DNA from 2 places in the Streptomyces sp. NPDC007872 genome. Region 1 is predicted to be linked to the other one. Evidence: riboswitches for the same ligand, from Rfam matches in the RefSeq annotation. Region 1 holds a riboswitch; the other holds the start of a gene.

Evidence for each region. A riboswitch is a leader RNA that binds a small molecule or an ion and turns the genes downstream of it on or off. The one in region 1 is predicted to bind S-adenosylmethionine.
Region 2: linked by a shared signal. The riboswitch ahead of thrC (threonine synthase) and the one ahead of ACFYNX_RS08920 (aminotransferase class V-fold PLP-dependent enzyme) in region 1 are both predicted to bind S-adenosylmethionine.

The regions. Positions count from the first base shown of each region.
Region 1 covers NZ_JBIAEA010000002.1:831,739-836,745, reverse strand. Annotated here, with positions in the region: gene ACFYNX_RS08935 (hypothetical protein) at 1-96, opposite strand, end outside; gene ACFYNX_RS08930 (rhomboid family intramembrane serine protease) at 256-990, shown strand; gene ACFYNX_RS08925 (Lrp/AsnC family transcriptional regulator) at 987-1,268, shown strand; gene ACFYNX_RS08920 (aminotransferase class V-fold PLP-dependent enzyme) at 1,340-2,791, opposite strand; SAM riboswitch class IV at 3,001-3,117, opposite strand; gene trpD (anthranilate phosphoribosyltransferase) at 3,204-4,268, opposite strand; gene ACFYNX_RS08910 (cytochrome bc complex cytochrome b subunit) at 4,404-5,007, opposite strand, start outside.
Region 2 covers NZ_JBIAEA010000004.1:142,673-147,679, reverse strand. Annotated here, with positions in the region: gene groL (chaperonin GroEL) at 1-198, opposite strand, end outside; gene ACFYNX_RS15195 (cold-shock protein) at 585-788, opposite strand; gene ACFYNX_RS15190 (MoaD/ThiS family protein) at 1,201-1,479, opposite strand; gene thrC (threonine synthase) at 1,512-2,822, opposite strand; SAM riboswitch class I at 2,816-2,963, opposite strand; gene ACFYNX_RS15180 (glucosyl-3-phosphoglycerate synthase) at 3,113-4,054, shown strand; gene ACFYNX_RS15175 (hypothetical protein) at 4,093-4,431, shown strand; gene ACFYNX_RS15170 (trehalose-6-phosphate synthase) at 4,538-5,007, shown strand, end outside.

The DNA of each region.
Region 1 (5,007 bases):
GACCTTGGACGAGCGGGTCACGTCGAAGCGGGTGAGGTTGCCGCAGAGCGTGCAGCGCCAGCGGGTCTCGGCGGTCGGCAGGGGAACCGTCGTCATCGAGCCGTCCTTCTTCCTGTTGCGTGGTACTCAGGTGCGGGAGCCGCGGTGCGCCGTCGAACTGCGGTCGTACTGCCCGCAACCCTACGGCCTCACGGCCCGGCGGCGGCACGGCGAGGCGCTCTGTCCCCTTCGTCCCGGGTGCGCCATGATCGGTCCGTGATCGATTGGCGAAGCGCGGTGACGGGCGCCTGGCGGGGCGTCCGCGGCGGGCCCGCGGTGACGTACGGCCTGATCGCCGCCTGCTGCCTCCTCTTCCTGTTCGGCCCGGTCTCCGGACTGAACCCGGTGTACGGCACGGGGGACGCGCTCCTGGCGGCCCAGGGCTCGTACTTCCGCCGCTGGGGGGTCGTCCCCGCCGAGCTGATGGGCGGCGAACCGCGCGCCCTGCTCACCCCCCTCACCGCGCTCTTCGTCCACGGGAGCTGGCTCCACCTCCTGGGGAACATGCTCTTCCTGTACGTCTTCGGCGCGATGGCCGAGGAGCGCATGGGCCGGTTCGCGTACGCCCTCTTCTACCTGGGCACGGGCTACCTCGCCCTCGCCGGGTACGCGGCGGCGCACGCCCACAGCGAGCAGACCCTCGTCGGGGCGTCGGGGGCGATCTCCGGGGTGCTCGGGGCCTTCCTCTTCCTCTTCCCGCGCTCCCGGGTCACCAGCCTCTTCCCCTTCCTCTTCTTCCTGCCGCTGCGCTTCCCCGCCTGGATCGTGCTCGTCTTCTGGTTCACGCTCCAGTGGATGGCCGCGCGGGCGGCGGGCGCGGGGCCCGGCGTCGCCTATCTGGCCCACGTGGTGGGCTTCGCGATCGGCTTCCTCTACGCCTGGGTGCGCTACCGGGGTGGGGATAGAGTGAAAGCCCCAGCCGCGGCGACCGAGGGAGAAAGCCAGCCGTGATCACCGCGATCGTGCTCATCAAGACCAGCGTGGACCGCATCCCCGAGATCGCCGAGTCGATCGCGGCGCTCGACAGCGTCAGCGAGGTCTTCTCGGTGACCGGTACGTACGACCTGATCGCCATGGTCCGGGTGCCGCGCCACGACGACCTCGCGGACGTGATCCCCGGCAGCATCAGCAAGATCCCGGGCGTCGAGGCCACGGACACGCACGTCGCGTTCCGCACGTACTCGCAGCACGACCTGGAGGCGGCCTTCGCCATCGGTCTGGAGTCCTGAGGCTCCGCGCGCACGGAAACGGCGAAGGGGCCTCCCGGTCGGGAGGCCCCTTCACCCGTACGAGTGAGCGATCAGCCGCGGTCGGGAACGCAGCGGCCGTCCTCGGTGCGGTACTTCCACTGGGCGCCGTTCCGGACGAGCTCCTTCACGGCGCCGACGAACCGCTCCACGTGCTCGTCGGGCGTACCGGCGCCGAAGCTCACCCGGATGGCGTTGAGCGACCGCTCGCCGGGGGCCGCCTCGGGGGCGCCGCACTCGCCCGGGTCCTGCGGGTCGCTGCCGAGCAGGGTGCGGACCAGCGGGTGGGCGCAGAAGAGGCCGTCGCGGACGCCGATGCCGTACTCGGCGGAGAGCGCGGCGGCGAAGTGGGAGCTGTTCCAGCCCTCCACGACGAAGGAGATGACGCCGACGCGGGGGGCGTCGTCGCCGAAGAGCGAGAGCACCCGGACCTCGGGGACCTCGGCCAGGCCCGCGCGGACCGTGGCGATCAGGTGGTCCTCGCGGGCGACGAGGGCGTCGAAGCCGGCCTCGGTGAGGGCCTTGCAGGCGGAGGCGATCGAGTAGACCCCGATGACGTTCGGGGAACCGGCCTCGTGCCGGGCCGCGGTGGTGTGCCACTCCACGTCCACACCACCGTCGGCCCGACGCGCCACCTTGCGGGAGGCGCCGCCGCCCGCGAGGTAGGGCTGGGAATCCTGGAGCCAGTCGGCGCGGCCCGCGAGGACGCCGGAGCCGAAGGGCGCGTACAGCTTGTGCCCGGAGAAGGCGACCCAGTCCACGTCGAGCTCGGTCACGGAGACCGGGTGGTGGGGCGCGAGCTGGGCGGCGTCGAGCACGATCCGGGCGCCGTGGGCGTGCGCGGCGGCGGCCAGCTCCTTCACCGGCCACAGCTCGCCGGTGACGTTGGAGGCGCCGGTGACGCAGACCAGGGCGGGGCCGTGGGGGTCGCGGGCCGCCAGCGCCCGCTCCAGGATCTCGACGGCACGGGCCGGCGTCCGGGGCGCGTCGAGATAGGTGACCCGGGCGTCGCTCCCCCCACGCCCAGGGGCGTGGGGGGACCCCCACGGCAGCAGCGAGGCGTGGTGCTCGGTCTCGAAGACGAAGACCTGGCAGTCCGCCGGGACCGCGGCGGCGAGCAGGTTGAGCGAGTCGGTGGTGGAGCGGGTGAAGACGACCTGGTCGCCGGGGCGGCAGTCGAGGAACTCGGCGACGGTGGCGCGGCTGTTCTCGAAGAGGTCGGTGGAGAGCTGGGAGAGGTAGCCGGCGCCGCGGTGGACGCTGCCGTAGTACGGGGCGTACGCGGCGACGTCGTCCCAGACCCGCTGGAGGGCCGGGGCGCTGGCCGCGTAGTCGAGCGCCGCGTAGGTCACCTCGCCGCCGGTGACGAGCGGGACGGTCACGTCCCGGCCGAGGACGGGCAGCGGGGCGGCGCAGCAGGGGTCGGCGGACTCGGTGGCGGTCTCGACGGCCTCGGCGACGACGGTGGTGACGGCGGTGGCGGCGGCGTTCGGGCGTGCGGACATGGCGGTATCTCCCGGCGGGCGGTGCGGAATGGCTTCGGTGGATCCCGTACGCGGCCGGACGCGGCGGGGTACGGGTGAGGCCTCGGAAGACGTGGGGGTACGCGGAAGGGACCCTGATCCGAGGGTGAAGAAGGGGCGGACTCGCCCTATCGCATTCGCTTGCTCACGGAAAAAGCTCCTCGAGAGACCAGGACCCCTGGTGTTCGAGGGGTCCGCGCTTGCCGTAGACCTCGCTGCCTACGGCCTGGTCATCACCCGGGGCACCCCGCCACGGACGGAGGGTTGCCGGACAGCAAGCCGGGGCCAAAACGCTGTCACTCGTGACCTGAAGAGCATCCTGCCACATGATCGCCGTCGCGCAAGACCCCGGTCCGCATGCTGGACCGGGGTCGTACGGCCAATGGCCGGAACACTACGCGTTGCTGACGGCGATCCACCGCTCCAGGGCCCGGCGGGCGGCGCCGGAGTCGATCGCCTCGGCGGCCCGGTCGACGCCGGCGCGGATCTGCTCCACCAGGGTGCCGTCGCCCGGGGCGAGGGCCGTGAGGGCCGCCGCCGAGTTGAGGAGCACCGCGTCGCGCACCGGGCCGGTCTCCCCCGCGAGCAGCCGGCGGGCCACGTCGGCGTTGTACGAGGCGTCCGCGCCGCGCAGCGCCTCCACGGGCACGAGGTCGATGCCGGCGTCCCGGGGGTCGAAGGCCTCCTCCCGCACCGCGCCGTCCCGGACCACCCAGACCCGCGAGGTGGCCGTGGTGGTCAGCTCGTCGAGCCCGTCGTCGCCGCGGAAGACCAGGGCGGAGGAGCCGCGCTCGGCGAGCACCCCGGCCATGATCGGGGCCATCCGGGCGTCGGCGACGCCGGTCGCCTGGGCCCGGACGCGGGCCGGGTTGGTGAGCGGACCGAGGAAGTTGAAGGTGGTCCGGATGCCCAGCTCCTTGCGGGCCGCGGCGACGTGCCGCAGCGCCGGGTGGAACTTCACCGCGAAGCAGAAGGTGATGCCCGCCTCCTCGGCGACCTCCGCGACCCGCCGCGGGGTCAGCTCCAGGTTGACGCCGAGCTTCTCCAGGACGTCGGAGGCGCCGGAGGCGGAGGAGGCCGCCCGGTTGCCGTGCTTGACGACCTTGGCGCCGGTGCCGGCGACCACGATCGCCGACATGGTGGAGATGTTGACGGTCTTGGCGCCGTCGCCGCCGGTGCCGACGATGTCGACGGAGGGGCCGGGCACCTCGATCGTGTTGGCGTGCTCGTACATCGTCCGGACGAGGCCGGCGATCTCCTCGACGGTCTCGCCCTTGGCGCGCAGGGCGACCGCGAAGCCGGCGATCTGCGCGTCGGTGGCCTCGCCCCGCAGGATGCGGTCCATGGCCCAGGCGGTGTCCTCGGCGCTCTGGTCGCGGCCGGACAGCAGGCCGTCCAGGACGACGGGCCAGGAGCGGCCCGCCGTGGTAGGTCCTCCAGCGGGGATCGCAGCGCTCATGGCAGCTCCTGGGCGTCGGTCACGTACGGATACGGGCCCACCCTATCGACCCCCGGGGACGGCGAAGAGCCCCGTCCATCGAATGGACGGGGCTCTCGCCGTGGCGACTTCCGGAAAGCCGGGAGGGTCGGGTGATCAGTGGTGGCCGTGGCCGCTCTGGATCTCCTTGTACTCCTCGACGGTGGGCTTGGCGATCTGGCTGTCCTCGCCGTAGTAGCCCTTGTTGAGCTTGACCCGCAGCTTCTCCAGGCGGCCGACCTTCCGCTCGACGCCGTTCTCGTCGACGGCCGGCGGCAGCGCGGCGGGCTCGTACTGCTCGTGCGCCGTGAGGCGGTGCAGCTCGCCCTGGCTGAGCGGCTCGTGGACCTCGACGAACTCGCCGTGCGGCAGGCGCTTGATGATGCCCGACTCGCGGCCGTGCAGCACCTTGTCCCTGTCCCGGCGCTGGAGGCCGAGGCAGATCCGCTTGGTGACGATGAAGGCGATGACCGGACCGGCGAAGAAGAAGATCCGCACGAACCAGGTGATCGAGTTCAGCGACAGGTGGAAGTGGGTCGCCCAGAGGTCGTTTCCACCACCCACGAGCATGATCATGTACGCGGTGATCCAGGCGACGCCGAAGGCGGTGCGCGTCGGAGCGTTGCGCGGGCGCTGCGCGATGTGGTGCTCGCGCTTGTCGCCGGTGATCCAGGACTCGATGAACGGGTAGACCGCGATCGCGGCGAGGACCGCCGGGAAG
Region 2 (5,007 bases), on a different contig from region 1:
CTCGTACGGGTCCTCGAGCTCGATCTCCTTGGCGATGGAGACACCATCGTTGGTGATCGTGGGGGCGCCCCACTTCTTCTCGAGGACGACGTTGCGGCCCTTGGGGCCGAGGGTGACCTTGACGGCGTCAGCGAGCTGGTTCATGCCGCGCTCGAGACCGCGCCGGGCCTCCTCGTCGAACGCGATGATCTTGGCCATGTGAAGTGGTCCTCCCGGACATGGGGTGGATAACGCTCCAGGACCGCGCCGACGCCCGCGACGGACGGCCTCCGCAGCTCCGCGTGGTTCCTTGCCCCACCCGGCCGGCGACCTCGTCTGCCCGATCCTCGTAGCACTCTCACCTTCCGAGTGCTAACGCCAATGATTAGCACTCGCCCCATGAGAGTGCAAGCCGTTCCGGAGGAACGTCGATGGGGGGTGGCGGTCGGGCGACGGGAGGGCGCAAGCGACTCTCGGGTTTCGGGAAGGGAGCGGGAAGGGGCGGCCAGGGTCGGAGGGGGGTCCGGGAACGCGTGAGGGGCCCGCGTCCCCTGGGGGATGCGGGCCCCTCGACGGCGTTGCGTCGGTGGCCGATCGCGCCGCGCTCAGACGGCGAGCTTGACCATGTCCGCCTGCGGACCCTTCTGGCCCTGCGAGATCTCGAACTCGACTCGCTGTCCCTCTTCGAGGCTGCGGTAGCCATCCATCTGGATCGCGCTGTAGTGGACGAAAACATCCGCACCACCGTCGACCGCGATGAAGCCGTAGCCCTTCTCCGCGTTGAACCACTTGACGGTGCCCTGAGCCATGCCTAACTCCCCTATTACTGGCCCTTGCGCGGGGCCGCACTTCACGAACCCCGGGTCAGACCCTGCGCCGGAACGCGTCGACCGCCGCTGAATGTATCTGTCCAACTGCCCTCTGCAACAGGCCATTCGGGCGAGAATTCTGGGCAGCACGGAGAGGAGAATTGGGGAGGTTCCCCTGAATCGCGGGGCAAGTCGGGCCCGGCAAAGCGCGCAGAAGGTGCACAACGCGCACACAGTTTGACTGCTTCTTGTCAGGTCGAGGCGCGTTTTCATATGCACCCGGCATGAGCAGTGGAGGGGGCTTCCCCAACTCTACCGCGCTCAACCATGCAGAATTGCCCCTTCCGCTTATGGACGCGGAAGGGGCAATTCAAGAAAGACGGGACAACGGGTACCGCTCGGGAAACGCGGCTCAGCAGCCGCCGGCGACCGCCGGGATGATCGAGACGCCGGAGCCGGCCGGGGTGGCCGTCTCCAGGCCCTGCTCGAAGCGCACGTCGTCGTCGTTCACGTAGACGTTGACGAAGCGGCGCAGCTTGCCCTGGTCGTCCAGGACGCGGGCGGCGATGCCCGTGTGGTTCTTCTCCAGGTCCGCGATGACCTCGGCGAGGGTCGCGCCCTCGGCCCGGACCTCGGACTGCCCGCCGGTGTAGGTGCGGAGGATGGTGGGGATGCGGACGTTCACTGCCATGGCTTCTTGACCTTTCGGGGGACCGGAGGAGTTCAGTGGGCCAGGCCGGCGTCGCGGAACGCGTCCAGGCTCGGGCGGATGGTGACGGTCTCCCGAGAGGTGTCGGCCACCGCGTCCAGGGTCTTGAGCCCGTCGCCGGTGTTGATGACGACGGTGGTGAGCTCCGGGTCGATCAGGCCGTTCTCCACGAGCTTGCGCGCGACGCCGACGGTCACGCCGCCCGCGGTCTCGGCGAAGATGCCCTCGGTCCGCGCGAGCAGCTTGATCGCGTCGACGACCTGCTCGTCGTTCACGTCCTCCACGGCGCCGCCGGTGCGGCGGGCGATGTCGAGGACGTACGGGCCGTCGGCCGGGTTGCCGATCGCGAGCGACTTGGCGATCGTGTTCGGCTTCTGGGGCCGCACGACGTCGTGGCCCTCCTTGAAGGCCACCGACACCGGGGAGCAGCCCTCGGCCTGGGCGCCGAAGATCTTGTACGGCTTGTCCTCGACGAGGCCCAGCTTGATGAGCTCCTGGATGCCCTTGTCGATCTTGGTGAGCTGGGAGCCGGACGCGATCGGGATGACGATCTGGTCGGGGACGACCCAGCCGAGCTGCTCGCAGATCTCGTACGCGAGCGTCTTGGAGCCCTCGCCGTAGTACGGGCGCAGGTTGACGTTCACGAAGCCCCAGCCCTCGCCGAGCGGGTCGCCGATGAGCTCCGAGCAGAAGCGGTTGACGTCGTCGTAGTTGCCCTCGATGGCGACGAGGTCACCGCCGTAGACGCCGGCCATGACGACCTTGCCCTCCTCCAGGTCGTGCGGGATGAACACGCAGGAGCGGAAGCCGGCGCGGGCGGCGGCGGCGCCGACGGCGCCGGCCAGGTTGCCGGTGGAGGAGCAGGAGAGGGTGGTGAAGCCGAAGGCGCGGGCGGCCTCGATGGCCTGGGCGACGACCCGGTCCTTGAAGGAGTGGGTCGGGTTCCCGGAGTCGTCCTTGACGAAGAGCCTGCCGGGGGCGACGCCGATCTCGCGGGCCAGGTTGTCGGCCTTGACGAGCGGGGTCCAGCCGGGGTTCAGGTTCGGCTTCTCGGCGACGTCGGCTGGGACGGGCAGGAGGGGGGCGTAGCGCCAGATGCTGGCGGGGCCGGCCTCGATGCGCTTCCGCAGCTCCTCGGGGTCGCCGACCGGCAGGTCGTACGCGACTTCGAGCGGTCCGAAACAGAGCTCGCAGGCGAAGATCGGGCCGAGGGCGAAGACTTCACCGCATTCGCGACAGGAGAGCCCGGACGCGGAACCGAGGTCGACGGTGGTGGCGGGTGCGACGGTCTGTACAGCCATGGAGGGGAGGCCCTTTCTCCTCATCTTTCTCAATGGCGAATTTTTCGCCATGAGACGGATTTGGCACCTTCCCTAGCCGGGGGCCTCGGTGGATCACGAGACGAACCGACTGGAGGGTTGCCGGGGCTTCAACGGGCCGTTTCCCTCTGCCCCTCTGGATGAGCGGTATTCGATTGTGGAAGCACCGGGACTTTCGTTCCCGTGCTCCGACGCGGTCGCCACCCCGACGTGCGCGGGGTCGCTGCGTTGTTCAAGACTGTAACCGAAGGCCCGGGCGCTTGGACGGCCCGTCCGAACCGCGAGATGGAGATCACGTGCTGGAAGAGGTGGAGCGCTGGCTGTCCCGGCGGTCCTGGTCCGTGGCGGACCGGCCGCTGGAGCGGATCCTCGCCGCCAAGCGCTCGACGACGGTCAGCGTGGTGCTGCCGGCGCTGAACGAGGAGGCGACCGTCGGGGACATCGTGGGCGTGATCCGCCGCGAGCTGATGTCGGAGGCGGTGCCGCTCGTCGACGAGCTGGTGGTGCTCGACTCGGGCTCCACGGACCGCACGGCGGAGGTCGCGGCGGCGGCCGGGGCGCGGGTGGTGGCGCGCGACGGCATACTCCCCCGGATACCGGCCGTGCCCGGCAAGGGCGAGGTCCTGTGGCGGTCACTGATGGTGACGGGCGGGGACGTGGTCTGCTTCGTGGACGCGGACCTGCGGGACTTCTCGGCGGACTTCGTGACGGGGATCGTGGGCCCGCTCCTGACCGACCCCGAGGTGCACCTCGTGAAGGCGATGTACGACCGCCCGCTGGGCGACGCGCCCGGCCAGGGCGGCCGGGTGACGGAGCTGATGGCGCGCCCGGTGCTCAACCTGCACTGGCCGCAACTGGCCGGCTTCGTGCAGCCGCTCGGCGGCGAGTACGCGGCCCGCCGCTCGCTCCTGGAGCGGCTGCCCTTCCCGGTCGGTTACGGAGTGGAGCTGGGACTCCTCGTGGACGCGCTGCACACGGTGGGCCTGGACGGGCTCGCGCAGGTGGACGTGGGGGTCCGCAAGCACCGGCACCAGGACGGGCACGCGCTCGGCCGGATGGCGGCGACGATCTACCGGACGGCGCAGCTCCGGCTGTCGCGGGGGCACCTGGTGCGGCCGTGGCTGACCCAGTTCGAGCGGGGGGAGGCGGGCTTCGAGCCGCGGACGTACCCGGTGGACACGGAGGAGCGGCCGCCGATGACGGAGATCGCGGAGTACGCGCGCCGCCGCGTGGCGTAACGCGTTCTCATGACCCGTTTTACATACATTCATCTGCCATGGGTTCCATGGGCTTCGGGCGAGGTGCGGGCAGGGTACTGACGACGGCGGGCGTGGCGGCGGCCGCACTCCTGGCGACGGCGACGGGCGCGGCTCCCGCGCCCGCGCCGGAGTCCGTCTCCGCGCCCCCGGCATCCGTGCCCCCGGCCTCCGTCTCCGCGCTCCCGGCCTCCGTCCCGGCCTCCCCGGCGCCGGGCGCGCACGGCGGCCGGTCCGTCACCCCGGCGCGGGCGCGGGGCGGCGAGGAACGGCTCTGGCTGTTCGGCGGCCTGGTGACGGCGCTGGCGGCGACGGGCCTGGTGGCGAGGGCGGCCCTGCGCGACCGCACCGACCTCTGAGGTCCCGCGAAGCCCCTCCCGGGCTCCCGCTGACGCTCCGTGGCCGAGATCCCCCCGTCTTGTATACGTACGTTTGAGCGTTTACGGGACGGGCTAGGTTCGCCACATGGCTACTGTGCTCGTCGCATCCAACCGCGGTCCCGTCTCGTACGTGCTCGGCGAGGACGGCTCGCTCGACACCCGCAGGGGCGGCGGCGGTCTGGTCTCCGGCCTGAGCGCCGTCTCCTCGCAGGACAGCGTGTGGGTGTGCGCGGCGCTCGGCGAGGGCGACCGGGAGGCGGTCCGGCGCGGGGTCGGGGAGCCCGGCGTGCGGATGCTGGACATCGACCCGGACGTGTACGCGGACGCGTACAACGGCATCGCGAACTCGGTGCTGTGGTTCCTCCACCACCACCTGTACGACGTCCCGCGCGAGCCCGTGTACGACGCGGAGTTCCGGCGCCGGTGGGAGTCCTACCGCGCCTACAACCGCGCCTTCGCGGAGGCGCTGGCCGGGGCGGCGGACGAGGGGGCGGCGGTCCTGGTGCAGGACTACCACCTGGCCCTGGTCCCCGGGCAGCTCCGCGAGCTGCGCCC